3 regions of the Sporomusa aerivorans genome follow, and region 3 is predicted to be linked to each of the others. Evidence: riboswitches for the same ligand, from Rfam matches in the RefSeq annotation. Region 3 holds a riboswitch; each other region holds the start of a gene.
The links. Region 3 has a riboswitch for cobalamin ahead of SATMO3_RS05550 (TonB-dependent receptor). Riboswitches for the same ligand answer to the same signal wherever they lie in the genome.
Positions count from the first base shown of each region.

Region 1: it holds a riboswitch for cobalamin, as region 3 does, so the genes downstream of both, SATMO3_RS09015 (TonB-dependent receptor plug domain-containing protein) here and SATMO3_RS05550 (TonB-dependent receptor) in region 3, are expected to answer to the same signal.
Region 2: it holds a riboswitch for cobalamin, as region 3 does, so the genes downstream of both, SATMO3_RS05210 (sirohydrochlorin cobaltochelatase) here and SATMO3_RS05550 (TonB-dependent receptor) in region 3, are expected to answer to the same signal.

Region 1 is NZ_CP156926.1:1,971,445-1,983,871, reverse strand. Features, by position in the region: gene SATMO3_RS09030 (Na+/H+ antiporter) at 1-1,453, opposite strand, end outside; gene SATMO3_RS09025 (hypothetical protein) at 1,689-1,835, shown strand; gene SATMO3_RS09020 (hypothetical protein) at 2,201-2,587, shown strand; gene SATMO3_RS09015 (TonB-dependent receptor plug domain-containing protein) at 2,751-4,601, opposite strand; cobalamin riboswitch at 4,740-4,923, opposite strand; gene SATMO3_RS09010 (pentapeptide repeat-containing protein) at 5,040-5,690, opposite strand; gene SATMO3_RS09005 (acyloxyacyl hydrolase) at 6,043-6,606, opposite strand; gene SATMO3_RS09000 (CarD family transcriptional regulator) at 6,843-7,430, shown strand; gene SATMO3_RS08995 (MATE family efflux transporter) at 7,591-8,946, opposite strand; gene SATMO3_RS08990 (MerR family transcriptional regulator) at 8,993-9,796, opposite strand; gene SATMO3_RS08985 (hypothetical protein) at 10,216-10,782, opposite strand; gene SATMO3_RS08980 (hypothetical protein) at 10,908-11,222, opposite strand; gene SATMO3_RS08975 (winged helix-turn-helix transcriptional regulator) at 11,733-12,077, opposite strand; gene SATMO3_RS08970 (cupin domain-containing protein) at 12,248-12,427, shown strand, end outside.
Region 2 is NZ_CP156926.1:1,155,022-1,167,448, reverse strand. Features, by position in the region: gene cobN (cobaltochelatase subunit CobN) at 1-792, opposite strand, end outside; gene SATMO3_RS05235 (ABC transporter substrate-binding protein) at 827-1,819, opposite strand; gene SATMO3_RS05230 (PQQ-binding-like beta-propeller repeat protein) at 2,133-3,560, opposite strand; gene SATMO3_RS05225 (energy-coupling factor transporter transmembrane protein EcfT) at 3,566-4,453, opposite strand; gene SATMO3_RS05220 (ABC transporter ATP-binding protein) at 4,401-6,110, opposite strand; gene SATMO3_RS05215 (hypothetical protein) at 6,113-7,759, opposite strand; cobalamin riboswitch at 8,153-8,335, opposite strand; gene SATMO3_RS05210 (sirohydrochlorin cobaltochelatase) at 8,352-9,284, opposite strand; cobalamin riboswitch at 9,611-9,792, opposite strand; cobalamin riboswitch at 10,125-10,308, opposite strand; gene SATMO3_RS05205 (diguanylate cyclase) at 10,370-12,304, opposite strand.
Region 3 is NZ_CP156926.1:1,260,148-1,266,954, reverse strand. Features, by position in the region: gene SATMO3_RS05555 (hypothetical protein) at 1-948, opposite strand, end outside; gene SATMO3_RS05550 (TonB-dependent receptor) at 1,090-3,696, opposite strand; cobalamin riboswitch at 3,827-4,011, opposite strand; cobalamin riboswitch at 4,170-4,352, opposite strand; gene SATMO3_RS05545 (hypothetical protein) at 4,391-5,200, opposite strand; gene SATMO3_RS05540 (hypothetical protein) at 5,234-5,629, opposite strand; gene SATMO3_RS05535 (type II secretion system protein GspD) at 5,656-6,690, opposite strand.

The DNA.
Region 1 (12,427 bases), 710 kb from region 3:
TTTCATGCTGACAATCATCGGTATCGTCTAAATCCGCTTCACGTTGAATGCGCTTAATCATGGTTTTATATTCGTCCATTAATTCATAGACTACAGATTTATTCTCATCATTCATTTCCGCATGAATCCTATTAATAGCTTCCAGAATAATTTTCCGTTTGGCTGCACTAGTATCCGTTTTATTTACCGCTTCATCCTTTGCTGACTTTCCAGTACTTAAAATAGGCAAAAATATTGTCGCCGCAACTAATGTAAAAAGAATTACGCCAGCTGCTATAAAAAGAATAAGTGAACGTTGCGGGAATGTAGTTCCACTTGCCAGAAAGTATGGTATTGAAAGGACTCCGGCCATTGTAACAGCACCGCGAACACCTGTTAAACTAATCATCAAATAGGTTTTGAAGTCTGATTTAGCCCCATTTCCTGCTTTATCGAAATGGTAATGGTAAAAGAAGATATACGACCAGCCTAAACGAATACCCAAAATAACCAGTCCAATTATACAGACATACCCAACAAGCATCCAATTATTTATACTCGGATCAGCTACTGCTTCAGTCATTGACGAAGGAATGTTCAACCCCAATAATAAAAATACCACTCCATTTAGGATAAATAATACAATAGACCATATATGTTCTGTCAATACCTGCTCTTCAGCTATTAGGGTTTCCGTCCGTTCTCTTACCAAGGCATGAACAATCCCGGCAACAACTACTCCAATAATTCCTGAAGCATGTAAAAACTCCTCGGTGATAATATAAATGACGAATGGCGTCAAAATCTGCAACAGTGAATGAAAAGTTACATCAACAATTCCTTGCTTTCGTAGAGTAAATCGTAGCCAGGTAATAAGAAAACCATTAATAAAACCAGAAATCGCACCAACTAGAAATTTATAGGAGAAATCAAGTATCGCTGCATGTATCGAGAAATAACTTGTTATAACCGCCGCTACTGCATAATTAAAGGCAACCAGACCAGAAGCGTCATTTATTAAAGATTCACCTTTAACAAGTGAGAGTACCTTTTCCGGAATTCGAATGCGTCTGGCAATCCCATTTACCGCTACAGGGTCTGTTGGCGATAAAATAGCTGTCAAAGCGAATGCTGCAGCGAGCGGAATGTCAGGTATCAGCCAATGAACAAAACAGCCTCCCATGATTGTTGTAAGAATAACAAGAATGATTGCATTGCTAAGAATAGGTACCCGCATTTTCCATAATTCTTCACGCGGGTAATGCCTGCCATCATTATATAATAACGGAGCAACAAACAATAACAAAAACCACTCCGTTTCAAGTTCAAATGGATTACCCGCAAATACCAATGCAAGGATTATACCAATAGCTATTTGAATGAGTGCTGCTGGTATAGACGGAATGTAGTGGCTCACAATATTCGAAAGCAATAAGCTGAAAAGTAATAGTAAGATTATCATCAACAAATCCACATTGATTCTCCTTTTCATCTCTTAATGAAATATAATATATCCAATATACCTATAATCTTCCGCCATATGCTAAAGAATAAAGCAGACTAACCTTCAGGGTGGGGTTTTAACCCCATCTGAAGGTTAGTCGTCGGCTAAACAGCAATAGCCGCCTGCCGGCGCGTCCCGGTGGGCGACTTTTTTGTCACTCTACTACATTATAAAACATATTATGTAAAAACAGGAGGTGTCAAATGTGTCTGAAGAAACTCGTGATGTCATTAGCGCATTTAAAAAACGACTGGAAAGATTGGAAAATCAAATCGGCGAAATAGATAGGAATGTTAACGAGATCCTCCGACTAGCTCGTAAAAGAGAAGAGGGAGAGAGCCAGGAGGATTGATCTTATTCCCCGCCCTGCACCCCAGGTTTTTTATTTCAAAAATAACAGCGATATCACACGTAAGCCTGTGGATATCGCTGTTATTTCTTTGCTTAAGCTTGAGGTTATAAGAGTGCCTCCCGGCACCCCTATCCACCTTTTCTTCCAAACCTCGCTTGTCTGGTTAAGGTTAAATAACCAGAACGACTATCCTGCAATGCACAGACAGTCTTTAACTAATAAAGCCGGACAGTTCTTTATTGGTATCCCATATTTCCGGTGTAAAATAAAGCGCAGGCCGCAGGATTGCACTTTCAACAGTCTATTGGTATATTAAAAGGCAGCAGACAAATAGTCTGTAAAGAAAAATGATAAGGAATTGAACGATGAGGAATTCGGCAAAAAAAGAATTGGACGAGGAAATCGCGGCAACAAATCAATTAGCCGAGGGTACTGATGCCCAGGCATTTTGGGACCCTGATGCCGTCCTCGATTTGGTTTTAAGTGATATTGAGTTATTGCTTGAGCAAAAGTATCCTGTTCTTGCAAAGCATACGGATCTTTTTAATATAAGCCGGTTGAATTTTTTGCTAGGCGGCCAGTTTCGTATTGCGCGGCTGGCCAGGGAGCAGGGAGTTCTGATTCAGGACTGCGAAATGTGCATCCACTATGATAAGGAGTTGTCTTATTGTCAATATTACCGGCTGATATTTACGCAGAAAGATGATCTCTATTATTACAGTGGATTATGCCCGGCTTTAAAAACCGATTGATACCGGCTTATTCCGCCGGGCATCCCTGCCGCGCCTGCCCGCAGTTTTTTGAACGCTTTCATCAGTATCTCACAGATTAACACAGCAAGGGAGGCCCGCACTTGCTAATCCAACCCGCTTAAAGGCAATAAAGGAACAGCTGTCGACAAATACAAGCCACCTGTTAAAATGTCATTTTGTACCCCATCATGTAGTTGGCCGGTGTGAAATAGTAAGCGTTAGAAGTCGACCGGTAGGAGATATCATCCCTGTCAAGCAAGTTGTTCACCGTTAGGAAAAGACTCTGGTTCTTTGTCATCGCATAATTTACGTTTAAATTTGTAACTAAATACGGTTTGGTATCAATGCCGCTCAGTACCCGCTCTGCCATATAAGAAGCATTTAGGGCAGCGCTCAGCTTGTCCTGCTGATACGTTACGCCGCCTTTAAGCTGCCAGCGTGAGTAATCTCGCTGCCATCCGGATGAAACGCCTTTATTGATGGATTCGGTTTTGGGATTGCCGTAGCTGACGGCATAGTTGTAACCAAAGGGACTGCCTGCTGCTTTAATTGTGCATTCCAGCTCGACACCGGTATTTTTTAAATTTTCGTTTTTATAGGTAAATTCTCCGGGCGTGCCCGTATATGTAGCCGTGATATTGTCGTCAATACCATAATGGAACAACGCAACACGCCACTTATGGTCGCCAGCATCTTTCTTCCAACCCAGTTCGTAGTGTGTGCCTGTCTGCGGCTTCAAGTCGGCGCCGGGCTCCGTTTTGTACATCTGATGCAAATCCGGCATTTTATAAGATTGCCCCACACTGGCATACAGATTCTCGTCTTCAGCCAGCTTATGAACAAACTGCATCTGGCCGCTGAAGTTGGTGTTGTTATAATCACCGGGCGCTCCGGTTGTCCAGGACTCGCGCGCGCTTAAGATCAGCGTATTCAGATCACTGACCTGCTTTTCATACTGGGTATAAGCGGAAAAGTTGTTTCTAGTCTGTTTTGACTCCTTATACGGGGTATATTCCTCCCGCTTAAAGGAACCGCCAAATAAGACTTTACCACTGTCTAACCCCCAGTCTTTTTGCAGATCAAGCCCGTAGTTTCTGTTCTTTTCCTCATCAACCGCACGTTTATTGCCCGAGAAAGTTAATGCGTCTTTTTCACGTGTCCGGTCTACATAATAAGCCGTTGTTTGGAAATGATCATCCCGATAAGTTAACTGCATATTATTTCTGTCAACATTCTGTTTTGTATCCGCTTTGCTTGTAATATAGCGATATTCTGATTCAATATGATTAACCGCTAAGTCTAACTTATCACTAAATGAATAAGTTAGGCTTAGATTATTATTCTCGGGGCCGACCCACTTCGTTCCATCAGTAGCGACCTTCTTACGAGTACCCCATTCCGAATATTGATAGCCGATACCCAAATTACCGGCTTGTAAACCAAGGGTATGCTCTTGCTGTCCATAATTGCCCCAGCCGGTCTTAAAATAATTATCGCGCTTTTTCTTGGTAATGATGTTGATGACACCGCCGGTTGCCTCACTGCCGTACAGAACCGAGCCGCCGCCTCTGACAATCTCTACCCGTTCGACGTTTTCAACAGGAATATCGGTTAAGTCATAGGTGGCGCGAACATTAAGCGGCACTCCGTTCAGCAGTACCAGCGTGCCGCCGGCGGCTCCTCTGATAACAATTTTGCTGTACATGTTGCCTAGGGACGAACCTGCCGTACCATATTGCTGCATTTCGATGCCGGTCGAAAACTTCAACGCGTCGTATAAATTACTGGCGCCAGTATTTTGCAAGTCCTTCTCAGTTAAAATTTCGGTAGAAGCCGCTACATCTACATCGCGTTTCTCATAACGCTGTGCAGTTACAATTACTTGTTCAAGGGAAAATTCACTTTCCTCCGCAGCAAATACCGGTATGGAAGAACAGCTTATCCCCAGCATAATTACTGAATAGATCATTTTTCCTAATATATTCTTTTTATTTTTTTTACTCTTTGTACTCATTGGCATCCCCTTTTTCATTCCTCGCATTAAGATAATTCCGCAGCAAAAAACGCCATTCTTCCCAGGCAATCAGAAAGAATGGCGTTACTCATTATAAGCACAAACCAAATAAACCCCTCCCTATCACTCGTAGGTGTAAAAGGCATTCACAAAGCAGGCAGTTCTCCTGGCTCTGGTTCTTCGCTCGCCCAAGCCTTCCCAAGACGCTTCGTCTCAGTGGCATATTTTGGGTTCGCTCCCCATTACAGTGGCGGGACCGCGCCGGTATTGCACCGTTCTTCCCTATTAAGCCCTTGCGGGCACCTGTTTCGTCCAATATGCAATTTTTTTTTGCTAGTATAGCAAACTTATTGGCAAAAGTCAATCAGCGATACCGTTCTCCGGCTCACCTCTAGCAGTAAAATTTTACTTTAGTTAATAGAAAGTGTGTTCTATCTCCTACTCCTTTATAACCACCCCAAATATATTAACAAGAGCAATTGCCTGTGCGGGAGCGATTATACAACCGCGAAGGTTATCTGTGGTTAGGCCCAGCTGATAAAACTGACAGGTGCTAAGATCGATTCCTGCAAGTTTAACGCCTGAAAATTGGACTTTATCAAGATTGCAATGTGAGAAGCTTACGTCAGTTAATGTGGCGGAGTAAAAGTCAGACTCAGTAAAAGAAGAGTTTTGAAGGCTGACTTTCTTACAATTGGTGTAACGCAGCACGGAATAAGCGGCATTGCAGTTATCAATAGCAACATTTCTCAAAGATGCCTCGGTCAGGTCAATACCAACCAGCTTGCAGTTGGTTAACCGGACACGGTCCATAAAACATTGACTGAAATCCACATTGGAGAGATCACATTGTTCAAAGATAGTGTCGGTTAGGTTGACGGAGGGCCAATGAACGGAATTAAAAACAACATTTTTAAATAAAACCTGGTTAATAGCAACGTTTTCAGCAGTCTGAACCTCTAATGTACAGTCTTGTATAAGGCTGAGTTCCAGGCAGTCTTCGTCGTGAAACCCGTTCTTATACGTCAAGGGTAATTCGGGAGGCAGATTTGGCGTTACTAATTTGGATTTAGCAAATTTTTTGACCATGATATTACCTCAAGCTAATAAAATCGTTCTGTTATTCTTCCTGTTAGCCTATCGCTGTCCTGTAACACTAAGGGCCTATTAACCTTATATTTACCGTTTAAATACAAAGATCCTGTTGAATTACTGTGATGCAGGATTTTGCACGTAGTCAGCAAATTGATCAATGCCCTTATATATAGTAGAATTCCGCTGTAAAGGTTGTGTGCAGGAATTTCTAAGAATAAATCGCATATTACTGATGGTCATTTACCAAAGCGCAAACCGGCAATCATCATTATGGATGATTGCCGGTCTATTTCTAAGAACGCAGGCTTGGGGAAATGAAACACAGGGACTCACAACTTCTACCGGGTTAAAAATTTGATACAAACCCCACTGAAACGCCGCGGGTATCATACCCGGGATTATGAGTTCTAAAACCGTTAGAAACATGCATTAGCGTATATCCTACATTTACTGAAGAGCTGTCATTGAATTTATAAATAAGTTTAGGCCCGACCCGCCACATAAAATTATAATATCTTCCTCCTGCCGGAAATGGTTTATCGTATAAAATAACTCCGCCGCTTATATCTAATGCTGCCAATAGCTTGCCAGAATAATGTTTTTCAGTGCGAATCATGTATATTGGTCCGATACCGACTGCGGAGCTTTCTTGAGAGTGTGTCTGGTTTTCAAGAGTTACGTTTCCAATCGGTCGAGTGATTGTAATCCCCCGGTATATGGACTTATTTTTTTTCTCAGAAATTTTCTCTAGTATATGCAGCGATACCGTATCCAGATCGCGGTCATTGTTGCTTGTAGTCAGGTAGTCCCAATCCAGCTCAAGCTTGGAATCAGCTGCATAACAATACTGTCCCGGCGTGAAAATCAGCAAAAAGTTAATGACTACTACTAAATAAATTAATCTACGCATATTACGACACTCCTCGTATGATTGCTTTATATTATTGACTATATGGCTACATTATGTAAAACCTCCAAAAATCCCTGTTGTACGCAAACATTATTAATATTCCATATATGTAATGATTTACCTGTTAAGTACAAAATTTTTTTTTACGAATGATAAACTCAGGACCTACACAGCGACTATCCGGGACTGCCCACGCAATAAAGCAGACTAAGCTTCAAGTGGAGTTTTAACCCCATCTGAAGCTTAGTCATCGGATAAATATTTCTTATGAAAACAAGCCACACTATGTTGAATATATTCAACGCAAAGGGGGTCTAATTACGTTCAAAATAAATGATCATGTTGTATACGGCGCAACGGGAGTATGCCGGATTACAGATATTATAAAAGATAAGTTTAGCAGCAGTAATGAAACTGAAACTGAATACTATGTGTTACAGCCTGTTTACAACACTAATGTGACCATTAAGACTCCCGTGAATAATTCCAATGCTGCGATGAGACCAATCATTTCAAAAGATGAGATTTTAGCATTGATAGCCATGATGCCCGAGATAGAACCCGTTTTAGTAGACAATGAGAAACAGCGCAGCGAGCAATTTCGGGCCGCGCTTAAAACAGGCAAGACCGAAGAATGGATAAAAATTATTAAGACGCTATATTTAGATAAAAAAGCGAAATCCGCCGTCAATAAAAAATTAACCAAGACAGAGGAAGGTATTATGAACAGTGCTGAAAAGCAATTAAATGAAGAATTTGCGACAGCATTGAACATTTCACCTGACGAGGTTGTTCCCTATATTCTCGATCGCATGCCGGAATAATCCCCCTGTGGAAACAGGGGGACAGGGACACTGTTTTCCGATACCGCTAAGGAACTGGTTGGTATTAGCAAACAGGGAACCATAATTCTACCCTGAATTATGGTTCCCTGTTTTTATCGTAATTCATATGCAGTTTGCGCCAACTTCACGCCTCATAATTTCACTGTTCAAATTGGGGGGGAACCCGCCGACTTTGGTACTTATAATGGTTATACAGCAATGCTGCAGATAATAGTAATGTTAGCATCTCAGCAACAGGTACAGTTAGCCATATGCCTCTTATACCGAATAATTCCGGTAATATGACAATACCCGCCCCTATCCAAACTATGCCTTTGCTCAATGCAATCAAGACCGCGCTTTGTGGTTTGCAAATAGCAGTAAAATAACCTGATGCAACGATATTCAATCCATTTACTATAAAGGCTGAAGCATATAGTTTGGCGCCGTATTCAGCAAAGTCAAGAACAGTATCATTATGCACATCTAAAAATATCACGATTATTTCTCTGGCAAAGGCAGAAATAGCTATGAAAAGTCCTACACCGATAACGAAGGCTGAGAAACCAGCAAGCTGCAATACTTTTTTCACCCGCTCCATTTTGCCACTGCCATAATTATAACTAATAATGGCGCCAACGCCATCTGATAATCCTATCAGAATATTATTCCCGATAAAAGACAAATAGCTAATAGCTGTGAAGGCAGCTACGCCGACTTCGCCTACATAACGCATAAGCGTAATATTAAATAAGAATGCCGTAACACCTGTGCCGATCTCGGCTAGGCCTTCCGATGAACCATTATAGATAATCTTGCATGCCAGCGTTTTTTTAAAACTGCCTTCAGACAATTTTAAAGTTGTTTTGCCCGTTATAAAAGGAAGTACCGCCATAACAAAAGCAATACTATAACCTAATCCTGCAGTCAACGCAGCCCCTTTAATCCCCAGTCCGAGCCGTGCAATCAACAAGTAGTTAAGCATCATATGACTTATAACGGCGACCACTAGAATCTGCATGGAATATACAGGCTTCCCCAGGATTTTTAACACATAGTCCAAAACAAACATGATTCCTAAAAATGGCAGGAATATACCTGTCCAGCTAATATACGTTGTTACCAGTACCAACAGTTGTTTATTGGCACCCAGGAAAACAGCCATCTGTTCAGTAAAACCAACGGCAATTACCGAGAGTATAAGCGATATGGCACCTACTGAGAAAAGAGATGTTTTAAAGGCGTCTCCCGCCTCTTTTATATCTCCTTCACCTAACTTCCGCCCTATGAAACTTTGTGCGCCAATACCGATGATTACACCAACTGCAATCATTACGCTGAAAAAAGGCATAGCAATGTTGACACTTGCTAACGCATTAACCCCAATATAATTACCGACAAAAAAACCGTCTACAATGGTGTTTAGGCCTAGAAATAACATCCCTGCAATCGCAGGAATACTGTATTTTAAAAATAATGAAATAATACTTTCTGTTCCCAGTACGTTTCCATTCATGTTTATCACCCCTTATGAGATGATAAACCTTGGAGCAACTCCAATGTCAAGGATTAGTTGCAATCCAAACTTCGTAGTAATCAAGACCATCTTTATGAGAACTTGCCATATATCTTCCAATCAGGGGACCGTTTACTTGTCTACCTTGTTTTTTTAGATAATCCAAAGCTTTGTTCAGTACATCATTCTCTTGTTCTGAGTAGTTTGTTCCCGCGATTGTATATAAATAATTCATCCCCTGTAAGGAAGAAAGCTCCTGTTGCTCCGCGCCATCCAGTAAATACAGATTTTCTTCATCAATGCTAATCCCCACTTGCGCTGAACTAAAATTGGGACTACCCATAAGTTCTGCCTGCGGGACTAATAGGGTATAGCGTATACGGTCATCTATCCAATCCTCTTTTTTATATTTTCGTATCAGAGTAATCAGGTCTTCTGCTTGCGTGCCAATCAGCTTAAATTTAAAGACCGGTGCAGAAACAATAAGAAATTCGCCTAACCGTTCTTCACACAGCTTATATTGATAAGCAGCCTGGGTAATCATATTCTTTAGCTTAGTTAATTCTTGTATCCTATTCTCGACTATCCTTTGATTCTGATAAAGTACATTCTTAATGTCGCCAATATCCATTTCCGTTATAATTTTTTTAATATCTTTAACAGACAGTTCCATATTGCGAAAGAATAGTATATCCATGAGGACTACCACTTCATCATAAGAGTAATACCTATATCCGTTCTCACTATTTTTCTGCGCTGAAAGTATACCGCTCTTTTCATAATACCGCAATGTATCTGTCGATACATCGAAAAGTTTTGCTACTTCACCGATAGTCCATTTTTCATTCATTTCGTATACCCTGCCTTAATAACTTGTGGTTATTGCGCTAGTTCGCGCATAGCCTTTATATCTTTTCTTCATTTCTATCTCTGTTAATTATACCCGCATCGTAGCAAGGTACACCATAACCAATGATGAAGAATTGCAGTTTTAGGCAATTTTTATGCAGTAACGGTAACGAGGCTGCCACTATAGATATTGTGCCTCGAAGAATACGAAGCATATGCCGTTTTTGCGTGAAAGATATGTAAAATATACTCGAAATCTTATTTTAAATAATATCCGCCGGCTGGAGTTACAACCCAAAATAAAATGCCACCCAAGTCCGGAGGCATTTTATGATTTATTCCTATACCAGACCTTCTTCTGGCTAACCGCAGTCAGCCATTTTGCATAGAAATTTTTTGGTTTCTGTATTGTTAGTGCATTTACAGGACAAATTGGCAGATAATGCCGTTAGAGAATTCGTCAGCCATCATCAATGCCTCTTTTTCGATTTTGTTGAACGTCTCAATACTTTTAGCGTAATCCTTATTAAGCATCGTGACAGCCTCCTCTTTTGTCAATGCCAAATGTGTAAACCACATATTTTTCATACGTTTCACAGACCAATTTGGATTGATACGATTTAGGAAACATACGATTTTCTCTGCGTTTTCATACCACCTTTTTTCAGCGTCCTCCACCGCTTTACTATTCCCAGCCTTTGCCGCCTTCACAAGCTCTGCTGCAATGACGAGATGGTCTGTTATCAGGCGTTCAAACTCGGATGCGATTTGATTCCCATAGGACCGGCAAAACACTCTCGCAAAATCAGGGGCGTTACGTAGAAGACGATTTGTAGTTTGCTCTAAATCAGGCAAATCAAACACAATACCCATAATAACCATTCTCGTCCAGTAAACATGCTGTGTCCAAAGCAGACGGAAACAATCCCTTAAATGAACTTCCGACTGGCTTAGACAGCAATTGCCGCTACCATAAGGTCTAGGCACATAGTCTCCCCCTTTACTCATAGTTATGTTACATAATATGTTGATGATTAGAGTAAGGTGATTAACAACCTGAAGGCCTTGCTGTCATAGGATTAGATTGCGACGAGCTTCAAAGTAAGCACAAGTCAGGAAGCTTCCAGTTGCTTGATATTTCCGATGTAAATAGGCATCACTGATTCAGTGATGCCTATGGGGCTAAAATTCATCTTCTTCATCTTCATCATCTTCATCAAAGTCCGGGAAAAATCCGAACGGGAAAAATCGGCGTCTGCCAAAGCCGCCAAAACGCCCAAAGCCACCAAATCTCCTAAAGCCGCCGAACCTGCCAAAGCCGCCAAAGCCTCTGCCAAAGCCTCTGCCAAAGCCGCCAAAGCGAGGTGGATCATCCATTTGTATGCCGCAATTTGGACAACAGTGCTGCCGGCGAGAATCAAATTCATGGCCGCAGCTGGAACAGACTTTCATAACATCATAACAGCAAGTTTCATACACCCTATATTTAGTAGTAAAAGTTCCTACACACCTTCTCTTACATCTAGGCGTACAGGCCGAACGACATTCACGGCTACCGCATCCCATGTCTATCCCCCCTCCAAAATCAGATTTGTTATATCTTATGTTTGATAGAACCAATATGTTATGTAATATAGAAAATAAAATTAGCCTGCCAAGAGCAGGCCTCTCCCATTTAGCCTCTATTTACACCCAAGACTTTACTGGAAAACACGTGAAAACACGGGGACAGGGACACTGTTTCAATAATGCCAGCTGTTGCAAGTTTCTGGAGGGGTGCGCAGGTATTGTTACCTCTGTCATCTTCCGGCCTGAGAATTGCATTTCAATCTGCAGTTTTCTCCCGCCCCACCACTCGTTTAGAACCAGTGAGCCTGTTTTGTTTGCTGTCGTTTTTGACAACTACGGCAGCAGCGAACCGTGAACCATCTCTTGTCTTAATCATTAATGAAATCTTCCTGTTGCTTGCCTTGACGCGCTAAATAACCTTTACCCCAAGTGCTGATTGATTCAAGCATGGGTTGAAGGCTCAAGCCTAGTTCTGTCAGAGAGTATTCAACCTTGGGTGGAACCTCCGCATAAACCTTGCGGGAAATAAGACCATTCTGCTCCATTTGCCGGAGTTGTTGGGTCAACATTTTTTGACTTATTCCGTTTATACCTTTTAACAAGTCACTAAAACGCTGGTTACTTCTGCTTAATAAGTTTCGTAAAATAAGAACCTTCCATTTATGCCCTATTAAATTCAGCGCCGCTTCAATGGGACAAATCTTAGTATTCACCATTCAGAACCTCCAGTAAAATCACCAATAGTTACTATTCGGTCTGTATCAAACAAAATAGTGCCTTCTTGCGAAAAGTAACTTTGTTTCTTATTATATTAATGAAAGTGGTTGCAGACAATATGTAATAGTTTGTAATATTTTATTTAAACCTTAAGGGGGACCAAAATATGAAAAAAATCAATACCGATTCTCTATTGGATTTTTCACTGGAAAAATCGGTGCGTAAAGGGCTTAGTCATGAAGGCAGTAAGCTTGATGTAGGATTACTGCTATATGCACCGGGTCAAAGCACGCCGGAACATACTCACAAGGATATGGACGAAGTTTTTTATGTTGTTGAAGGTGAA
Region 2 (12,427 bases), 100 kb from region 3:
GCGGCCATCCACCGGTTTTCCTACGGTCAGCGAAAACTTGAAGGTGTTAATTAAGACGTCAATAACCGGCAAACCCTGCTGGAAGAAGAAGGCGCTTACGGTATCATCCACCCCGGCAGCGTTCAGTTCGTTATTACGCGCCCAATGACTAAACGCCGCAATAACATTAAGGCCCTGGGCCTCAATTGCCTCAATTAACTCTGTTTGATAGGTCAAATCGGACCAAATCCATTCATCCCGCGGAAAAATAAGGCCGACAGTTGCCTGGTCCGGTTTACAAAACAGCCGCCGGTATTCGGCCACATCGGTAAAAACCTTACCGGCCCGGGGATGAAAGATGCCGTTCCATAATAATTGCTGCGGCTCTTCATACTGGCACGTCTGCCGGCAATACCTGCTATTTAGCCATAGCCAAAAATTACGGTAGTTTCTGATGCCGCTGTATGCCAGATATCTGCGCATCTTATTTCGCTCTTCGGGCGTTACGCCGCCAAACGTATCTTCCGGCTGGATTTCCGTAGCCAGCATAACATGAGCAAGCTTATTCTTCCGCAAAAATTCCGTGGCCTCTCTAAGAAACAGCGTATCGCGCCCCATGCCCATCCAGGAAAACAACACCAGCCGGCTGTCGGCAAATTGCTTTTGCCACTCCCTATTCCAGACAAGGTTGTCCTGCAAATAAATAATGCCGCCTGCTTCCTTTAAATGACCTTCGGCGCTTAATTGCCGCCTGGCATTTTCCAGCATGACGCACTGACGGTCAATGTTGGACAAAAACAGGATGTTCCCCATGGTCTGTCTCTCCTCCCATGCTTACACTGCCAACTTATTTGTCTTTGAAATATTCCGGATACGCGGCACGGGCTACATCCCGCACAGCCTCGACAATATACTGCGAGTTACAGGATAAATGGCTGTCGGGAACAGCAACCAGCCGTCTGTTTTGAATGGCTTTTACCGGCTGCAGCGCCGGATCATTTTGCATATCCTCGCCAAATTTCTTCAGATCGTTCTTACCGCTGTAATCCCATAACGGCAAGAAAATAACATCGGGATTAATTCTGACTATTTGCTCCTTGGACATAACCTCGTTCATAGTCAGCCCAATCATAGCCGCTCCGTCCTCAACCCCGGCATAACGGCAAATATCTTCAAAAGTGCTGCCTTTACCGCCATTGTCCCCCATCAGGTTAGACCGTATCGCCACTTGCCGCTTTTCCGCCGGTATCTGCTTTACAATCTCACCAATTCCCGCCAGTTCTTTATCCATGTTCTCAATGACCCGGCCGCCGGCCGCTTCTTCCCCGACCACGCGGGCTATGGCTGCAATCGATTGTTTGACCTCAACCAGATTTGCGGGCGCTTTATATACATACACAGCAACGCCTGCCTCCCGGAGGGTCTGGATTAAGGTCACCGGCTGCCAGTCCGGAATAATCACCAGATCCGGCTGGAGGGCAATAACGACTTCGGCGTTGGCCTTAATCCGGCCAGGTACCGCTTTGGCCTGGTCGGCAATATTGGAAATACCGCTGTCATCAACTAAATAGCTAAAAGCGGCAATACGCTCCGGCGCTACCAGGGCCATGAGAATTTCATCGGTGCTAATAGACAGCGAGGCAATCTTCTGTGGCTTATGCTGAAGTTTCAGCACTGTCCCGGTATCGTCCACAATTTCGTAAGCACCGGCAGTCCCTGCCGGCTGGGGTGCATTACTGCCGGCGCCGCTGCAGCCGGCGGCTAAAGTCAGTGACAGTCCAAGAAAAGTTACCAGCAGGAGCCGCAGCAACAATACCTTTGCCTGTGCTCTTAATTCCATAGCTTCATCTCCGTAACTTTAATTTCGCAGGCGGCGCATCGGCCGGTCTATATAGTATCCAATAAAGCAGACTTAGCTTCAGGTGGTTTTTAGCCCTATCTGAAGGTCAGTCGCTCTTATCCGGGATTTAGCTGCTCGCCTGTGCCTGTAGGGGTATAACTCCCACTTGGAGAAGTGGGAGTTAAGAGGCGGGTTAGCCGTCGGATAAAGATTACTGGCGGCCAGTGAGTAAAAGCGTAGTTTTAGCACAAGCGTCGAAGCGTTGCTCACTGCCCGCCTGGGGAAAAATCTTTATAGGATTTCATAGCAGCGGCTACTGCCGGTTTTGCTTAGCCAGAAGAATGAGTTTATACTCGCCGATAATCTGCCCGTCGTCCAGTTGGATTGGGGCTTCGATCCCGGCGGCATACCGTCCGTCAGCGCTGATAGCCGCAGCAACACACGGGCCGGTGGTAGCGGCATAATCCACCAGACGGGCTTCCGGTATGGCAACAATATACAACCCATGTACGGACGGGTCCTTGGAGCGGACATTCCGGCCGCCGGCCAAAGCAGCCTGATGTTTACCGGTAGAAATTTGCTCAATCATCCCGCCGATTTTATAGTTATTTACCAGATTGCCCTGCAAATCAAACACAAACAAACTGTTGGAATTGGGGTTTTCCACCGGGGTTGGCAGCTGCCAGTTGGCGCGGTTATATGTATTGCCTGTCGTAAATATAGCATATTCACCTACAATCTGACTGAAATTGCCGGTGGAGTTAATATAGACACCGGCAATCTTCTGCGGCTGGGTAATGCTGCGCCGCCACAACTCCTCTCCCTGCTCACCGTCGAACAGAAAACACCGCCCGTCACTGGCAATACCGGCCACATACCCGCCATTGCCGCTAATTTCAAGGCCTGTACGCATGGTAACATTCGGGTACGGCTGGATGGCATCCAGATAACGGCTCCACAGCACGGTCTGGAGCGTCCCGTCCAGGCAATACACATTCTGGTCATAGGTATATTTAGCCATATCAAAATTTGCTGTGGAAAAAACCACTCTCCCGCCGTCATCATCCACGCCAAGCCAGCTTACCCAGCAGTCCAGATTTTGATCACTGGGGAATGCGCCTGCTTTCCTGCCGTCGTGCGTATACTTGTAAATCCGCCCGACATACTGGTTACGCCCGTCAGGATGTTTTATATACCGCTGCGCCACAGCGTAAATCATACCGGCGGAATCTGTCCGGATAGCTACCATTCCGGGAAATGTTTTTTCCCTGATATCTACGCCCAGTTCATTAACACTGGCTTGCCGCCACAATTCCTTGCCGTCCGTTACGTCTAGACTGAATAAACACCCCTGTTGGCTGGTATCGCCAACAAGTACTGCCCGGCCATCCGGGGTAAATTCAAGGGCGGAGAGCTTGCCTAAGCCGACCGTATTGCGCCAGATAAGGCTGCCCCGGGTATCATACAGCAGCACCTCGCCAGCTTCTGAACCGGCAGCCAAGAATCTGCCGTCAGGGGAAAACCGGATAAAACCTTTATTAAAGCCCATACGCTGGTAGTTAAATACCTCAGTTTGACCCAGCCCGGCTTCCAGCACCTTAACATAAGCGCCTGTTTGCGTGCCGTTTTGCTGACGGGAAAAACTCACCTGGCTGCTCTGTATGCCAAAAATTTGCACGGCCAAAAGACCCAGAGTACTTATAAACAATATGGCAAGTCCTGTTGTAAAAAACTTTTGCATTATCTTTACAGCCACTCTTTCATAACATCATACAATGCCCGCCAGGACGACACATATAACAGGCCGTTATACTGCAGCGCATCAATCAATTTCAATACAATGACGCCAAGGACGATAAGCAGCAGGCTGTAACAGAACAACCGCTCCGGACCAGGCCAGGGAGCCAGGGGCACTGCTGGCACTTCCCGGCCAAAACCGCGGCTTTCCACCGATGCGGCCAAGGTAGCGGCCCGCCGCTGCGTTCGCGCCAAAATAGGAAACAAGGTCTGAAAAGCAGTTTGAATCAAACGCCGGGGTGAAAGCGCCCGCAGCGGATTGAAGCCTCTGAGACGCTGGGCGGTCAGTACAATGACTGTCTCCTGAAAAATCACCGGCAGGAATCTAAGTCCGGTTATCAGCATGAAGCCCAGTTCATACGGCAAATGCCAGGACAGCAGACTGCGCAGCATGTGCCGCGGATCGCTTGTCCAGTTAAGCAAGAGTCCCAAAGTCAGCATAGTACCGGAACGCAGCGCCTGAACAGCGCCATACTCCAGACCCTCCCGGTAAATGTACACCCCGCCGGTCAGCGCGCCAATAACAGGGGTTGCCGGTGGCAGCAGGCAGGCGATAACGGTCCGCGGCTCCCGGGCGTAAAACAGCGCCTGGCTTGTCATCGAGCCCCAGATACCCAAGAGTACAAACACCATCAGTACCCGCCACCTGGCCGGCGAGGAGCGGGCGACTCCGTGCAGGCAAAGCGACAGACAAAACAGGAGAAACAGGAGACGGGGACTGTCCACCAACAAAACCATGGCTGCCAGCAAAAGCAGAATCACTATTTTGGAGCGGGTATCCAGTCTATGAAGCAAAGTCTTCCCGGGAGTAGCTTCCCACACCTGCCGATCGTACATACGCCACCACCTCCTCTACAGTCAGCGCCGCACCGCCGTATAAAGCCCGGGCTGTAAGCAGCGCCGCCGGCGGTTTCAGGCCGGCCGATGCCAACATAGTCTGATCCTGAAAGACCATCGCCGGCACGTCGTCGGCTATAATCCGCCCCTGACGCATAACAATCACACGGTCGGCAAACCGGGCTGCCACCTCGGTGTCATGGGTGCAAAAAACAATGCTGCCGCCTTGCCGGGTGTATTCCCTAAGGAGCAGGACGATATCCTCAATGTGCCCGATATCCTGACCGGTTGTCGGCTCGTCCAGCAGCAAAACCTGCGGCTGAGAAGTCAAGACAGCGGCAATGGCTACCCTGAGACGCTGTCCGCGGCTCAGTGCCAGCGGGAAATCAGCCTCCAGGCCTGCCAGACCAAGTTTACCGGCAAAGAATTGACAAATTTCCGGCCAGTTCCCGTCATCCGCTTGCTGCTGACGCAGACTAAAACTGATCTCCTCCCGTACCGTACTGTTAAAAAGCATAAAATCGGGATTTTGCAATACCATGCCGACCGACGGTGAGATAGCGGCAAGCTTTTGCCCCAGGACCCGGATTTCGCCCGTGACCGGCCTGAGCAACCCGCCGATCAGGTGCAATAAGGTCGATTTGCCGGCGCCGTTATTACCCATAAGCGCAACAAACTGTCCTCTTGCAATAGTTAGCGCAAGATTATTCAGCACCAGATCCCTGGAATTGTCATAGGCAAAGGATAATTGCCGGACCGTTACCGCCGGCTCATCTGTCGGCCTGAGCGGCGGGCCTGCCGCCGTTGCCGGCTCATATATGGGAACGGTATAACATTGCCGGATAGCCGCTACCACATGACTGACTTCGGCCGATTGCACCGCAACCCCTAATTTGTGGCAAATTGTCACTGGCTGCGGCAGCCTGAGGCCAAGTTCCGCAAACAGGTCCTGGCAGGCGTACGCTTCCGCACAACTGCCCTGCCAGTGGAGCTGTCCGTCCTCCATAACAGCCACCCGGTGGCACAGAGGCAACACCTCGTGGAGGCGATGCTCGACTAAAATTATGGTAATTCCCTGTTCGCTGTTAAGCTGCTTAAGCACCGCCAATAGTTCCAAAGCTCCTTGCGGATCCAGCTGGCTGATAGGTTCGTCCAGCGCCAGCACCTGCGGTTTGGCCGCCAGTACGGCCGCCACAGCCAGTCGCTGCTTCTGCCCGCCTGATAAAGCGTGAACACTCGCCTCCGCCTTATCGGCCAGACCAACCAGTTTTAGCGCTTCCTTAACCAGTGGCTCAGCCCCGGCTGCTGTCATCCCCATGTTTTCAAGTACAAAAGCAACTTCATCATATACCGTGGTTGAAAAAATTTGATCCTCCGGATTCTGAAAAACCAGCCCAACCGTGCGGCTCATCGCGGACACGGCTATATTCTGAGTAGAGCAGCCACCCACAAAAACTTCACCGGTAAGCCTGCCCCCGCTTTCCTGGGGAATCAGCCCGTTGAGCATCTTCAGCAAAGTACTTTTTCCACAGCCTGTCGCCCCTGTCAGCAGCAGAAATTCGCCTGCCTTAATCTTGAGACTGACATTTTTCACACTGGGTGTATCGCGATGCCGGTAGGTAAACGAGACATCACGTAGTTCTACAATATAATCCATCTTCAGTCTCCCCCCACTTTGGCCAGCCGGCTGCCGAGGAAGCTACCGCAGACTGCGCCGACGGCAGTATAGATAAAACCATTGAGAGCCAATACCAAAGCAATGTACCAGGCGGCATAATACATCCGGTATAAAACCGCCATAGCCTGCAGCGCTGCATAGGTTGCAATAGTGTCGGCCACACCGCAGCTAGCTGCCAACAGTGCAATCTTACTCCAAGACAGATTGTGTTCCTGGCGGTTCTGCAGCCAGCCGTACAGTCCGCTGCTGTAAATCAAAAATTCCAGCCAAAAGGCTTGCAAGCCGTATGACAACAAACTAATGGGAGAAATCTGCCCGAAAGCCAACATCCCCAAAAGCATGCGAACAACCGTCATCAGCGCCACCACACCCGGACGGGGAATTAAGATTACCAGCGCCACCACCATCATATACAGAAATACACCGCTGAATAAACCGGTGATGATAAAGCCGAACGGCCCCAACAGAATATGGAAGAAGTCATTTAGCAAGGTAGAAGGCACATTGACAACCGCAAATGCCGCCGCGCCAAACAAAGCGATGGTTACCAGCCAGCGCGTTTTCAGCACAGTGAGTACCTGCCGGCAACGGCGCAGCGCCATCACCGCCCCCAGCGCAACCGTCATTACCGCCAGGCTGACTACCAGCAGCGCCCTGCTGTCTTTTTTGACAATTGTAAGCTTTTCTTCCCAGATTAAAGGCGGCGCCACCCCGTCACTTACCTCGGTCCTAAGAATATACTCCCCATCCGTTAAATCGCGCTCGTCGGCGTACACCGGAATCTGCAGCCGTTGACTGACATCCCCGTCTAGGGCCGTAAAGGCTTCCAGAAAGTTCTTTTGCCGGTCCATTGCTCCGCCATTGACATCCTCGCTGGTCGCACCAGGGGTAAACAGACCTTGGACCGGTAAACGGCTGGCGGCGTCCAGCAGGCTGACACTTACCACAACCAGTTTCTGCACACCGGACGGGTTGGCAATATCCACTCCCAGATGAGTCACCGGGTGGATGGCCTCGATTTCCTGATTTGACGCACCTTTGCCTGTCAGTACATTCTTGTAGTAGTCCCACTGGCGGTCCCTGAGTACTAAGACATTGCGGCCCATGCGTTCATCTGTTTTTCCGTTTCTGTCCAAAGGCAGCACAAGTCCGGTTATGGCAACCGGTTTAAGAGCCTCACCCTGACCGGCATTCACAGCTACCGGCACTTGCTTTGTTTCACCGCCAACGCTGGCAGTGGCTGTATACACACCTGCCGGCAGTCCGTCTGCGACCTCCAAAGGCAGTAGGTCATACCATTGATCATAACCGCCTGCCAGTGTAGCTTGCCTGGTCAGCCGGTAATTCCCGCCCTGTCTGTGTATTTCCCATTCCCCCAGGGAACCGGCGGGACTAAAGCCTGGCGGCAGGTCAATTGTTATTAATGCCTTTTTCCCGCTGGGAGTACGATTTTCAATACTGAACAATGCTGCCGTTTGTGTACCGGGAGTGACAGAATCCCTGACTTTTCCGAAGTAATACGGAATTTGGCAGGAAAAAGCCACACCATCACGGGCCTGACCGGCAACCGTTATGAAGAACACAAGCAACACTGTCATTAACCCGGTCAGTGCTTTGCTGATGGTCAAACTTCTTTTCTCCTTTGCAGTAAATATTACTAGTTCTCAGTTCACAGCAAATAAGGGTATTATCGAAACGCTGTCGCGGCCGTTAATGTCATTACGAACAAATACACTTATAAAGTAAACTTAGCTTCAGGTGGGGTTTTAGCCCCATCTGAAGGTTAGTTACCCTTATCCCGGGACTTATCCGCTCTTACTCCCGCTTACAGAAGGGGGAGTCTTAGAGCGGGTTAGTCACAGGATAAACTCTAATACATTAAGAAAAAAACATCTCCTTATTTAAAAGGAGATGTTTTTTAGTCCCACTATGCATCACCAGATACAACGTTACACTCGCCGCATATGGTTATACTTATAACGAAATAAGCTTAATCCCCTCCCCATACCTCGTGGGTTAAAAACGGTGACTGTAAATTAGGCAGTTCTCCTGACTCTGGTTCATAGCGCATCCAAACCTTCCCAGGACTTCTCATCCCAGTGGCATCTCATGGACTGGCTCCCCATTACAGTGGCGGGACCGCGCCGGCTTTTAACCGGACTTCCCTATTAAGCCCGTAGGGCACCTAACTCTTGGTTATTCAGTTGTCAGGTATTAGAATTAATGTTTCTTGGCTACAGGGCTATTCAGGTCGGCAATGGCATCTTTAACATGCTCAACATAGATATCCTGAATGGCGGCATTTTCACCTAAACCATGGATATAGGTATCCACTTTGAAACCGGCGGCAATAAGCTGGCTCTTGAAGGAGTCTTTTTCATCACCGGCCATATCATTGTTGGCATGATCGCCGGCCACCAGCATAAACGGCATCAGGGTAACTTTTTTGACTTTATCGGCTTTAAGCTTTTCAATGGCGCCTTCGAAAGTCGGATAGCCCTCTACCGTGAATACATACGCATTCTTATAACCGGCATCATTCAGTTTAGCCTGCAGCACACCATAGGCAGCGGTTGCCGGATGCGGACCGCCGTGTCCCATCAGCATAACGGCTTCATTCTTTTTCAATGCCGGGAATTGGGTAGCTACCGCTTTAACGGCCGCCAGATAATCATCGTTTTGTCCTTCTTGTCCCATATAGTAAAGTACCGGCCGGCCAATGGCAATTTTTTCAAAATCCTTGGCTGCCTGTGCATGTTTCACCACACCGGCAATCAGTTCATACTCTTCGCCGGGAGTTATTTGCATAGGCTGGACAATTACTTCGGTATAGCCTTCGGCTTTCAGACGGTCAAGCGCCTGTTTTTCCGTGTCAACTTTTATACCGTCCCGTTCAGCCAGCCTTTTGATGATGATACGGGAGCTGAACGCACGGCGAACTTCATAATCCGGGAACTCTGCCCTGATTTTATTTTCCGTTGCCTCAATCGTTGTTTTCATAGTTTCAGGAAAAGTAGTGCCAAAACTTACAACCAGGATGGCCTTTTTACCGGCGTTGGCCGGTGCAGCGGCCGCCGGCGAGGGCAGCAGGCTTACACAACCGAATACGGCCAGCAGCAAGATGCCGGTAATGAGTGAATAAAGATTTTTCATGCAAAAAACAACTCCTTTGTTTTTAGTAATCCTGATGTTCTGTTGTTGAAAAGGTTGCTCATGGGCTCATAGCGAATTTCCCAGGTCCCGGTATACATTCCATAGCAGCAGAAACTCCCATGGCAGGATCGACCTGTGCCAACAGTACTTACATTTGGCAAAAACCGCCGCAGATTGCCTAAAAATCAAAACTCCCAACCGTCTGCAGTTGGGAGTTTAAACAGTTGACTAAATACAAAACTCCTGGTCAGAAACCAGGAGCGAATTAGCGAATGCGCCTGTAAAAGCGCCTACTGTAATCCCCTCCCCATACCTCGTGGGTAACAAACGGTGATTGTCAGACAGGCAGTTCTCCTGACTCCGGATCATAGCTTGCTTAAACCTTCCCAAGACGACCGTCCCAGTGGTATATCTTAAGCTTGCTCCCCGTTACAGTGGCGGGACCGCGCCGGTCTTTAACCGGACTTCCCTATTAAGCCGCAAGGGCACCTATCTCCATGATTCGATTATGATATAACTATATGTTATCTGGGAACGCTTGTCAATACTTGAAAACAATTTTAGATACAGGCGCAGCGTGCTCCTCTCTGGGTTTTGCCACCCTGATCACGTTACCAGGTATATAAAAAAAAATAGGGTCAAATGACCCGTGCCTAACGGCATAAATTGAAAGGAGCGTTTTGAGAAAATGGCATTAATATTAAAACTCTCAACCGTTATAGTTGAGAGTAATAAACAGCATGCTAAATAAAAACTCCTGGTTTTGGACCAGGAGTGAATTAGCCAGACGCACTACGAGAGTGCTTACTGTAATCCCCTCCCCATACCTCGTGGGTAACAAACGGTGATTGTCAGATAGGCAGTTCTCCTGGCTTCGGATCATAGCTTGCTTAAACCTTCCCAAGATGGCACATCTCAGTGGCATATCTTAAGCTTGCTCCCCGTTACAGTGGCGGGACCGCGCCGGCTTTTAACCGGACTTCCCTATTAAGCCCCGTAGGGCACCTAACTCTGATATGAAATTATGTATTAATAATAGCATGGACTATTACTTGTTGTCAATAGCTGAATATTCTTTCAAGTTATCAGGCCTCCATCACCTGATAATGCCTGCGTTTGTTTTCGTACATACGGGCATCCGCCGTCTGCACCAGGCCGCTTGAACTAACTTCACTGTTGTCGGCTGCGCCGATGCTTACACTTAAGCTCAGTTCGCCGCTTTCATCTTTATACCGCCAGCGGCTTACACTGTGCTGTATGCGTTTGATGATGATCCGGGACTGCTCCAGCAAAATGCCGGGAATGATAACTACAATTTCATCTCCGCCATAGCGAAAAGCGCAATCGTCGGCACGGATGCTTTTAGTAATTATGTGCGCGGTCTCTCTGATCAACAGGTCGCCTGCCACGTGCCCCAGACGGTCGTTTACCGCTTTTAGCCCGTTAATATCAATCATTAATAAAGTCAGCGGCAGCTTTTTCAGATCAGCCTGCAGACAGTAACCGGAAAATTGCTTGTCAAAGGAATGCCGGTTAAAGAGCCCTGTCAGTTTGTCATACTCCGCCAAATACTGTACTTCCTCATGCAGCCGGGCATTGTGGACAGCAACCGCCGTCTGGCTTGCCAGCGCTTCCAGCAGTTGCAACCGTTCCGTATAATCCTCACCCTGACAGACCTTTTCCATATAGAGAACTCCCAGCAGTGTCTCCCTGAATACCAGGGGGATGTGATATTTAATTATATTGCCGCCCTCACGCGTAGCCAAAGTCTTTAGCGAATTGCGTAAAACCGGCACTGCCCAGCGGCAATCAGCCAAACAATTCTCCCTGCTGCTTTCCGGATATACAGCGGCAATATCGTTACCCGGCTCCTCAAGCAGGCATATAGCGGCCTGCCTGACTGCCATGCTTTGGATGACTATTTTCAGAATACCTTTTATTACCTCCGCAATATTAAATGCGGATGCAATAATTTGAGCCGCCTGATACAAGGCTGACTGACGCTCCAAAGCCATGTTCAGCATACGGTTAACCCGCTCACGCTCAGTCACATCAATGGTAACAAGCACAGTACCGATATATTTTCCCGCTGCATCGGTTACCCGGGAATACCGATTTTCAATGAATTTTCCGCCCCTTCCCATCAGGCGGTACCATTCTGTTTTTTCACCTGTTTTTAACTGCGACAGCTTTTCTTCTAAGATGGTCCGCCGGTGCTGCGGGTAGTTTTCCAAAAAATTCTTGCCAAACAGCTCGCCCGCCGGTAATTGCCGCATTTTCTCGGCATACGGGTTGCAAAAAACAACTGTGTTGTTTTTGTCCAGACAGATAATGCCCAGGTTGGATATATTGGCCATATAATGGCTGATGCTGTCAGGCAGGACAACTTCATCGGATTCTTCCTCAGGGATGAATTGGCGGGCAGGTGATATTTTATTGATTATGTCAGGCCCAAGGCTTACGAATATATCGACCAGCCGGGGGTCAAACTGGCTGCCGGCTTTGCACTTAAGCTCAGCCAGCGCCATATCGCGGTTTTTCCATTGCTGATAATTTTGAACGGTTGTCATAACATCAAAAGCTTCCACGATATGAATAATTCTGGCCGGCAGGGGTATTTCCTCCCCGTGCAGCTTTTTGGGATATCCGGTTCCGTCATACCATTCATGATGATACAGTACACTATCGGTTAAATGACGCATTTCTTTTGAGCGCAGCAAAATCTGGCCGCCATATACCGGATGTCGTTCCATTTCCGAACGGTCATACCGGTCATAAATGCCTTGCTTATACAGAACCTTTATCGGCACATTCATTTTGCCGATATCATGCAGCAAAGCTGCAGCGCCAATGTTTACTATCTCCTCGTCCGTGCAGCCGATATGCCGGGCTAGCGTGACCGCATAGCACGCCACGCGTTCCGAGTGTCTGAACACAAAGTTAAACTGGTGGGACAAAATCGCCATATAAAAGTTAAAATCTTCCTGTGTTTCCCAATGAGTCATAACTGATTTTAACATTTCGGTTTCCTCCCCCGCATACTCCTATAAGGCGTCAGCTTTTTTAAATACAAAAAATCCCCACCCAAACAAGGCCGGGAGTGGAAAGAACAGTATGCCAAATAAAAACTCCTGGCAATATTA
Region 3 (6,807 bases):
GTTGGCAAAAGATGTATCATAGTTGCCCAGGAATACATAGGCAGTGTTGGCGTCAACGATGGTAATGTCGCGGAAATCGCCGCCCATGGAAGCTGTCTTGGCAACGGGAGTACTGGTGAAGGTAGCCAGGTCGATGATATCCAGACGGGTGTCGGCATTGGCGCTGCCGGCGTTCTGCATGCCGCCCAGGGCGCAGACATACAGCTTGTTGTTAAAATGGTCAAGAGTGAAGGCGTTTTTGCCGACTTTCAAATAGCCGGCATAACTCAAAGCACCCGTAGAGACGTTAATGTCGAACTTCACAACAATACTGTCGGAATACACCGAATAGCCGCCGCTCGGATTGACGGTAAACAGCGCATATAAATTGTTGTCGACAACCGTTAAGCCTTCACCATGGACCGAGGCACCGGCTGGTACGTCTGATGTGGGAATACTCCAGGTTGTCGGGAATTGGTAGTTATATGGTGTTTGTGTATAGCTACTATCCATGTTCACAACAGCAATCTTTGCCAAATCATAACCGGTGGCATACAGCCATTTTCCTTTGGTAGCCACCGCGTGCAGGTTGCGTACGTTACTCCAGGTTGGCGTTGCCAGAGACGTCCATGTGGAAGCAACCGGGTCAATGATTTTATTTGCTATCAAAGTTGCCGGAGCGCTCACATTATACTGGCGCAGCACCAGGCGGCTCTCCGTACCCTGGAAGTAGTTGAACAGTGCCGGGTCGCTGTTTAAACCGGTGACCTTGCTGCTGGACGTAAAGGTGGTTGGATTGCCTGTCCGCTCGCCGCTGATGGCGCCGGCCAGACCTTGTGAATAGCTGGAATCAACCACCGTGTAGCCGAATAAGTTTTCCGTAGCGGCCAGCGCGGCTGAGCTGCCAAGCACGCTCAGTGTCAGGGCTGTCGCGATAACGCGCTTAAGAAAATGGAATTTCATCTTCATTACTCATAACCTCACTTTTCTAATGTTTTCTGTGGGAAAACCCAGAATCACCATCAGTTCTTGCCTGATGTCACCTCCTTTACTGCCAGACTGGAGTCACCTGCCGTGTGTGGCCTCACCTCCCTTACTGCTTGCCGTCATTTAATATCTGTACTGCAGGGTCATATAATAGGTACGGCCTTGCAGCGGATATTCGAGCAAACTGCTAGTACCGATAGCACTGTTAGCATCATAGTCTCGCGTAATCCTCATCTCCGGCCCTTTGTCAAAAAGGTCATTTACGCCGGCGATGATTTGGCAGTCTTTATTAATGTTATATTTTGCTCCCAGACCAACGGTTGTCAGGGAGGTTTGCCCATAGGGCTTATCATTTTCACCTATACCGGTAACCATCTCATCAATATATTTTACTTCGCCGAAAATAGCCAACCGGTTGTCCGGGCGGTAGGTCAGCCGCGCCGAGCCTTCCCATTCCGGCGTATAAAACTGCGGATAATTGAAATAAATCTCGCCGGTTGCGGAGTTAGGCGCATTATACTTGGTCTGCTGCTTGGTATGCAGGTAGGTGCCTGCCAGGCTCATATCCCATTTGTCCCAGTTGAAATCAGTCTGTAATTCCACACCGTTGGCCTGCCCCTTGCGCGCATTGGTATAAGACCAATAATTATAGCCGAAGCGGTAGAGCTGGAGCATATTCTTGGAATCGCGGCCAAAGTAGGTCAATTGCACCTTGGAGGAATTGGCGCCCAGCAGCCTGCCGTCCCAGATGGCCGCCAAGTCCCACTGGGTCCCTTCCTCGGGTACCGGGAATATGCTTTGACCGGCATACCTGGGGTCGTTATAAGCATTAGGCCGGGGCAGAATGCCGGCGCCGTCGCCGGCAATCTCATACAGGTTGAGCAGCCGGTAGTAGGTGCCGTAGGTAGAGCGCAGGGTCAGATGATCGTCCACCTGCTTTTTCAGTGCCACCTGCCAGGTGACCTTGTCATTGACCTGGGAATCCTCCTGATCGACCCATTTATTTAAATCGGATTTTCCCAGCGCCCTGCCCATGACCTTGGAATAATTGTAGCGAATACTGGGAGTCAGCCAGAGGTCGGCGGCCTGGTTGAGGGTAATGGTATCCTGCAATTGGAGATTGAACAGCGTATGTTCATAATAGGTCCGAAACCGCTCGCGATTGGTAAGACTGGGTTCAAAGTCATATTTGTCCATCCGGCTGCCGTTAACATCCATTTTCTCCCTCGACCAGTTGGCCAGGAACTCGAGCAGATGGTTGTCACCGGCCTTATAGGTGCCGTCAATGGCTCCGCCCAGCCGCCGGGAGTCGTAAGCGCTCCATTCTTCAAATACTGCAGGCATTTTGCCAAACTTCTGATAGTCCGGATTGCGGTAACGCTTATCCTGGTCAAGATAGTTAAGCTGCCAGCCCCATTCCAGATTGCCGGTCATATCCCGCCGGCCTACCATCAGCTCCTTGGTGGTCAGTTCCTGCCGCTTCCGCTCGAATTGGTCTGGCAGATCCACTATTGTGCTTAATGCTGGATCCACATCTACTTTTCGGGGCATCCCGCGGTCAATTTTCTTCCAGCTGCCCTTGACCAGCCAGTGGTCGTCCTGCCATTTGATAATAGCGTCAGTGTTTTTGTAGTCGTTATTCTTCCGCCAGCGGGTGTTGTCGTTGGAAAGCTCGGACATTCGTTTTCGTACATCTGCGGTCCCACTGTCAAACATACTTCTTTCATCATCCAGTGCTTGCTTTACCACATCATTATATTTTTGTTCGGTCCAACCACGAGCGCTTATCATAGCTTCTTTGGTTGAAAAACCCCAAGATTTATAATAATTATCAAGCGCAGCATTTAAGTACTGATTGTATTTAGCCGGATTATCGAATGCCGCATAAATGTCCTCTGCAGTAGAAAAATTGGGATTAGTTCCGATATAACCCTCAAGATTGAAATTGATAAAATCAATTGCAAGGTTCAATTCTGCTTGCAACCCCGGCATATCTCTTGCATAGACTTCTTTAGAGTAAGGATTCTCATACCGGAAATCCCCGTCGCTCTCATCACGGTTAATGCCGATCAGCAGGCTGCCGCTCCCTAAAGGCTGGGTGATCTCCAGGCCGGCGGTGGTGCCGCCCCAGGAGCTTTTGCCGATTTGGGCCGAGATGTTGGCTTTGTCCGGCTTCTTGGTAACGATGTTGATGACGCCGCCCATATAGGTGCCGCCAAACCTAGCCGGAATATAGCCGCGGTAGACTTCGATCCGCTCGACATTGTTGATGGGAATTGTCGAGATATCGACAGCCGCATCCCCGCCCAAGTTAGTGAGCACGCCATCCACAAACACGCCCACCTGGGCCGCCGTGCTGCCCCGGACGCTGACGGTGGTATACTGGCCCTTGCCTGACACATAGCGGACATGGACGCCAGGCACGTCCTGCAGCAATTCGGGCAGGGTTTTCTGCTCGCCCTTGTAATCATCAGGCCGGATAACTGTCACCGTGCCCGGGGACAGCTTGGACTCCCAATTCGGGCGCTTGGCTTCGACAGTGATGGCCTCCAGGCTGTAGTCCGGCGTTGCGCCGGCGTCGGTCGCCGCAGTTTCCTCTGTTGCCTGCGACGCTTCGCTGCCGGTCCCGGCCGCATAGCCGATACCGCCGTAAGCCGGCGACAGGCTTAAAGCCAGTGTACAGGCGATACTCATCGCCAAAGCTTTTTTTTGTAGTCTTCGTTGTTTCATTCCTTGACCTCTCCTCTTCCACCTTAGAAACCTCAGTAATTTCTGAAGATACTAGCTGAATCAACCTGCTTTCTCCCTTACCCTCCTCTCGTCACTGACTCGCTAATCCTCTCCCTGTCGCTCGCAGGTCAACGAAGATTGTCCTACAGGCAGTTCTCCTGACTCCAGTTCATCACCGGCCCGGCCTTCCCGGAATGTTTGTCTTCCAGTGGCGTATCAGGACCGGCTCCGTGTTACAGTGGCGGGACCGCGCCGGTTTTTCACCGGTCTTCTCTATTAAACCCTTATTAGGGCACCTGTACTTAAAACTGTCTTACAAATGAAAAATGGATTTCTCCTCTAGTCAACCCGCCAAGCGGCTGCATGCTGACTATAGGAGAAATCCATCTGCCCGGAACTTATGACAGTAAACATACTGCCACAATCCTATGATCCGGAATGGTCAATAATCCCCTACCTATCGCTCGCAGGTCAACGGTGATCGTTGTACAGGCAGTTCTCCTGGCTTTGGCTCATCACTCCCCCAAACCTTCCCAAGACATTTGTCTCAGTGGCATCATATGGGGGTGCTCCTCATTACAGTGGCGGGACCGCGCCGGCTTTTAACCGAACTTCCCTATTAAGCCCCTAAGGGCACCTGTACCTGGCAATATTCAGTTGTCCGGCTATATTTTTCTCTCAGCCGGTTCTTCGTTTATCTACCGGCTTGGTACGGATTGCTAAGATATTGGCACGCTTTTACCGGTCTGCCCCGGAAATACTGTATGAGTTCGCCCGGGGTCGCCAGCCAGTTGAGCCGGTGGTATTCCCAAAGCCAGGGCGCGGTTACCTTGATAGCGTTAAAGCTGTCGAAATATCCCCAGCGGGCAAATACCCGCCCCGAACCGATATCCTGGCGCTGCTCCCACAACTGCGTTAAGGGAACCAGGCGGTAGCCGGCAGGCCCGCCTCCGGCCGCCGCATACAGGGCAGTCGCCGGCAAGGCCCGGCGGCTCTTGCCGAGGGCGGTAATCTCATGGCTTGCGGTCCGGATTTTCACTACCGGATGTCTGCCTTCCAGCCGGACCCGGGAACCGGACCATTTCTGCCACTGGTGATTGCTGTAGGTTACCAGCATGTCCAGCCGCCCGGCGCCGTCAGGCGTTTTGCTTACGGCGGCCAGCACGCCGGTCAGGTCATGCTCATGCCCGCCGCCGGCATGTCTGGGATAGTATTGATAATAGCCGATAAAATAATGGGTGTCACTTTCCACGACCGAGTAGTACATAGCCTGGTCCAACGGGTAGAACAGCAGGTTATACCAGTTGTTATTAAGCCGCCAGTCGCGGTCATAGTTGATCAAAGTAAATATATTCTGCGGTGCGGCCAGGCCGTCGCTGCCATCTGTCTGGCAGATGACCGGCGCCCACCGGGCGGCCATGTCGACCGGCTGGGCGGCCGCCGCCGGCAGCGGGTACAACAGGCATATATACAAGAGCACCAGACAGCTTATGCTTCTTTTCATTTGCTTCTCCTTTACAGTTGCAAAACGGAAACTTTACTTCCGGTTGTATAGCGTTACTTCGTCAATCGCATAAACCTCCAGATTCCAGGTCCCGCCCCTGGGCGGCGACTGGACAAGAACCCCCTGTCCCACAAAAGCAATCAGGTTGCCTGTGGCCAAAGCGGTTTCCAGCAGGCTTTGCAGCCTTGTTTCGGCCGTTCTGACCACTACGCTTTTGCCGGGAGTATCACGGAGTTCCACCACCGCATAGCAGCTATTGGAAAGAGCATAACAATTTATAAGACTGACATGACCAAATAACTGAACGTTTGGCGGCATTAGGACCACGCCGGAAACCGGCGGTACGGCAGTGGCAGCCTGGCCGGCCGCCAGCATGGGGGTGGTTAAAAGCAGCAACGCCAGTGAAACTGCCCGCAATAATTTGCTCATGATTTATATACCTCCTGAGTATATATTTACTCAATTATCTTGGGTGTCAGCATGATGACCAGCTCGGTCTCGGTGATCTGCTTGGAAGTGGAGTGAAACAGCCCCCCCACAAGCGGCAGCTGCCCCAGTATGGGTACTTTGAAGGTGTCCCGGGTTTCCTGTCGCTGAATCAGACCGCCCAGCACAATGGTCACACCGCTTTTAACCCTGAGGGTGGCATCGGCCTGCCGGGTCCGGATATTGGGATTGCCGTTCTTCGTGGTGTCGGTCTTGTTGCTTACTTCCGGCTGAATCCGGGTAGTAATGTATCCGTCTTTATTTACCGCCGGCGTTACCTCCAGCTTAATGCCGACATCCACGTAAACTACCGAGATGATGGGAATACTGCCGGTCGTAGGCTGGGAGCTCTCCACAGCCAGCTTGTCGCCGATCAGGATTTTCGCCGTTACGCCGTCCAGAGTCGCGACCCGCGGACTGGCCAGCAGCCGGCCTTTTTTATTTTCAATCAGGCGGTTGACAACCCCCTGGAGATTAACGCCGTATTTCCCCGTGCCAATCCGGTATGGCAGGTCGTCACTTACCGGCGCAGACGGCAGTTTAGTCGAGGCTCCCCAGTCGACACCGAGGTTGGTCGAATCATCGCGGTTAAGCTCAATAACCTGCACTTCGAACATGACCTGCTTGGGCGGTGTGTCGATCTTGGTCAGCAAATAGTGAATCTGGTCATACACATCCGGGCTACTCATGATCACCAGGGTATTTCGCAGCGGGTCGGTTTTAATCTGGTCTTCAGGCACCACTGCGCTAAGCAGGGGCTTAGCCTGATCGACCTTTAAATAGTCCAACTGTACAACCAGGGGATGTTGCCCATAGGAATCAGGCTGGCTGACTGGCTCAGCCGCCGGTAAAATTTCGCCATCAGCCACAGGCTGCGGATTTACCGGCCTGTCCCCCGGAGATTCAAGCCCTGCCGGGGAAGCCGAGGCAAACCCGGGCAACACAATGAGCAGCAAAGTTAGCAGTACAAAAGAAATGAGCTGACGCCAGCGGTAACAGGCCACGGATATTCACCGACTTTCAAGTATTGCATGTTGTTCATAAGCATATCACCTGCTCTGTATTCGCGCTCTTACCTCAATAGTTAAATAAAAAGAAGCCTCCCGCGACGCAAAACGACA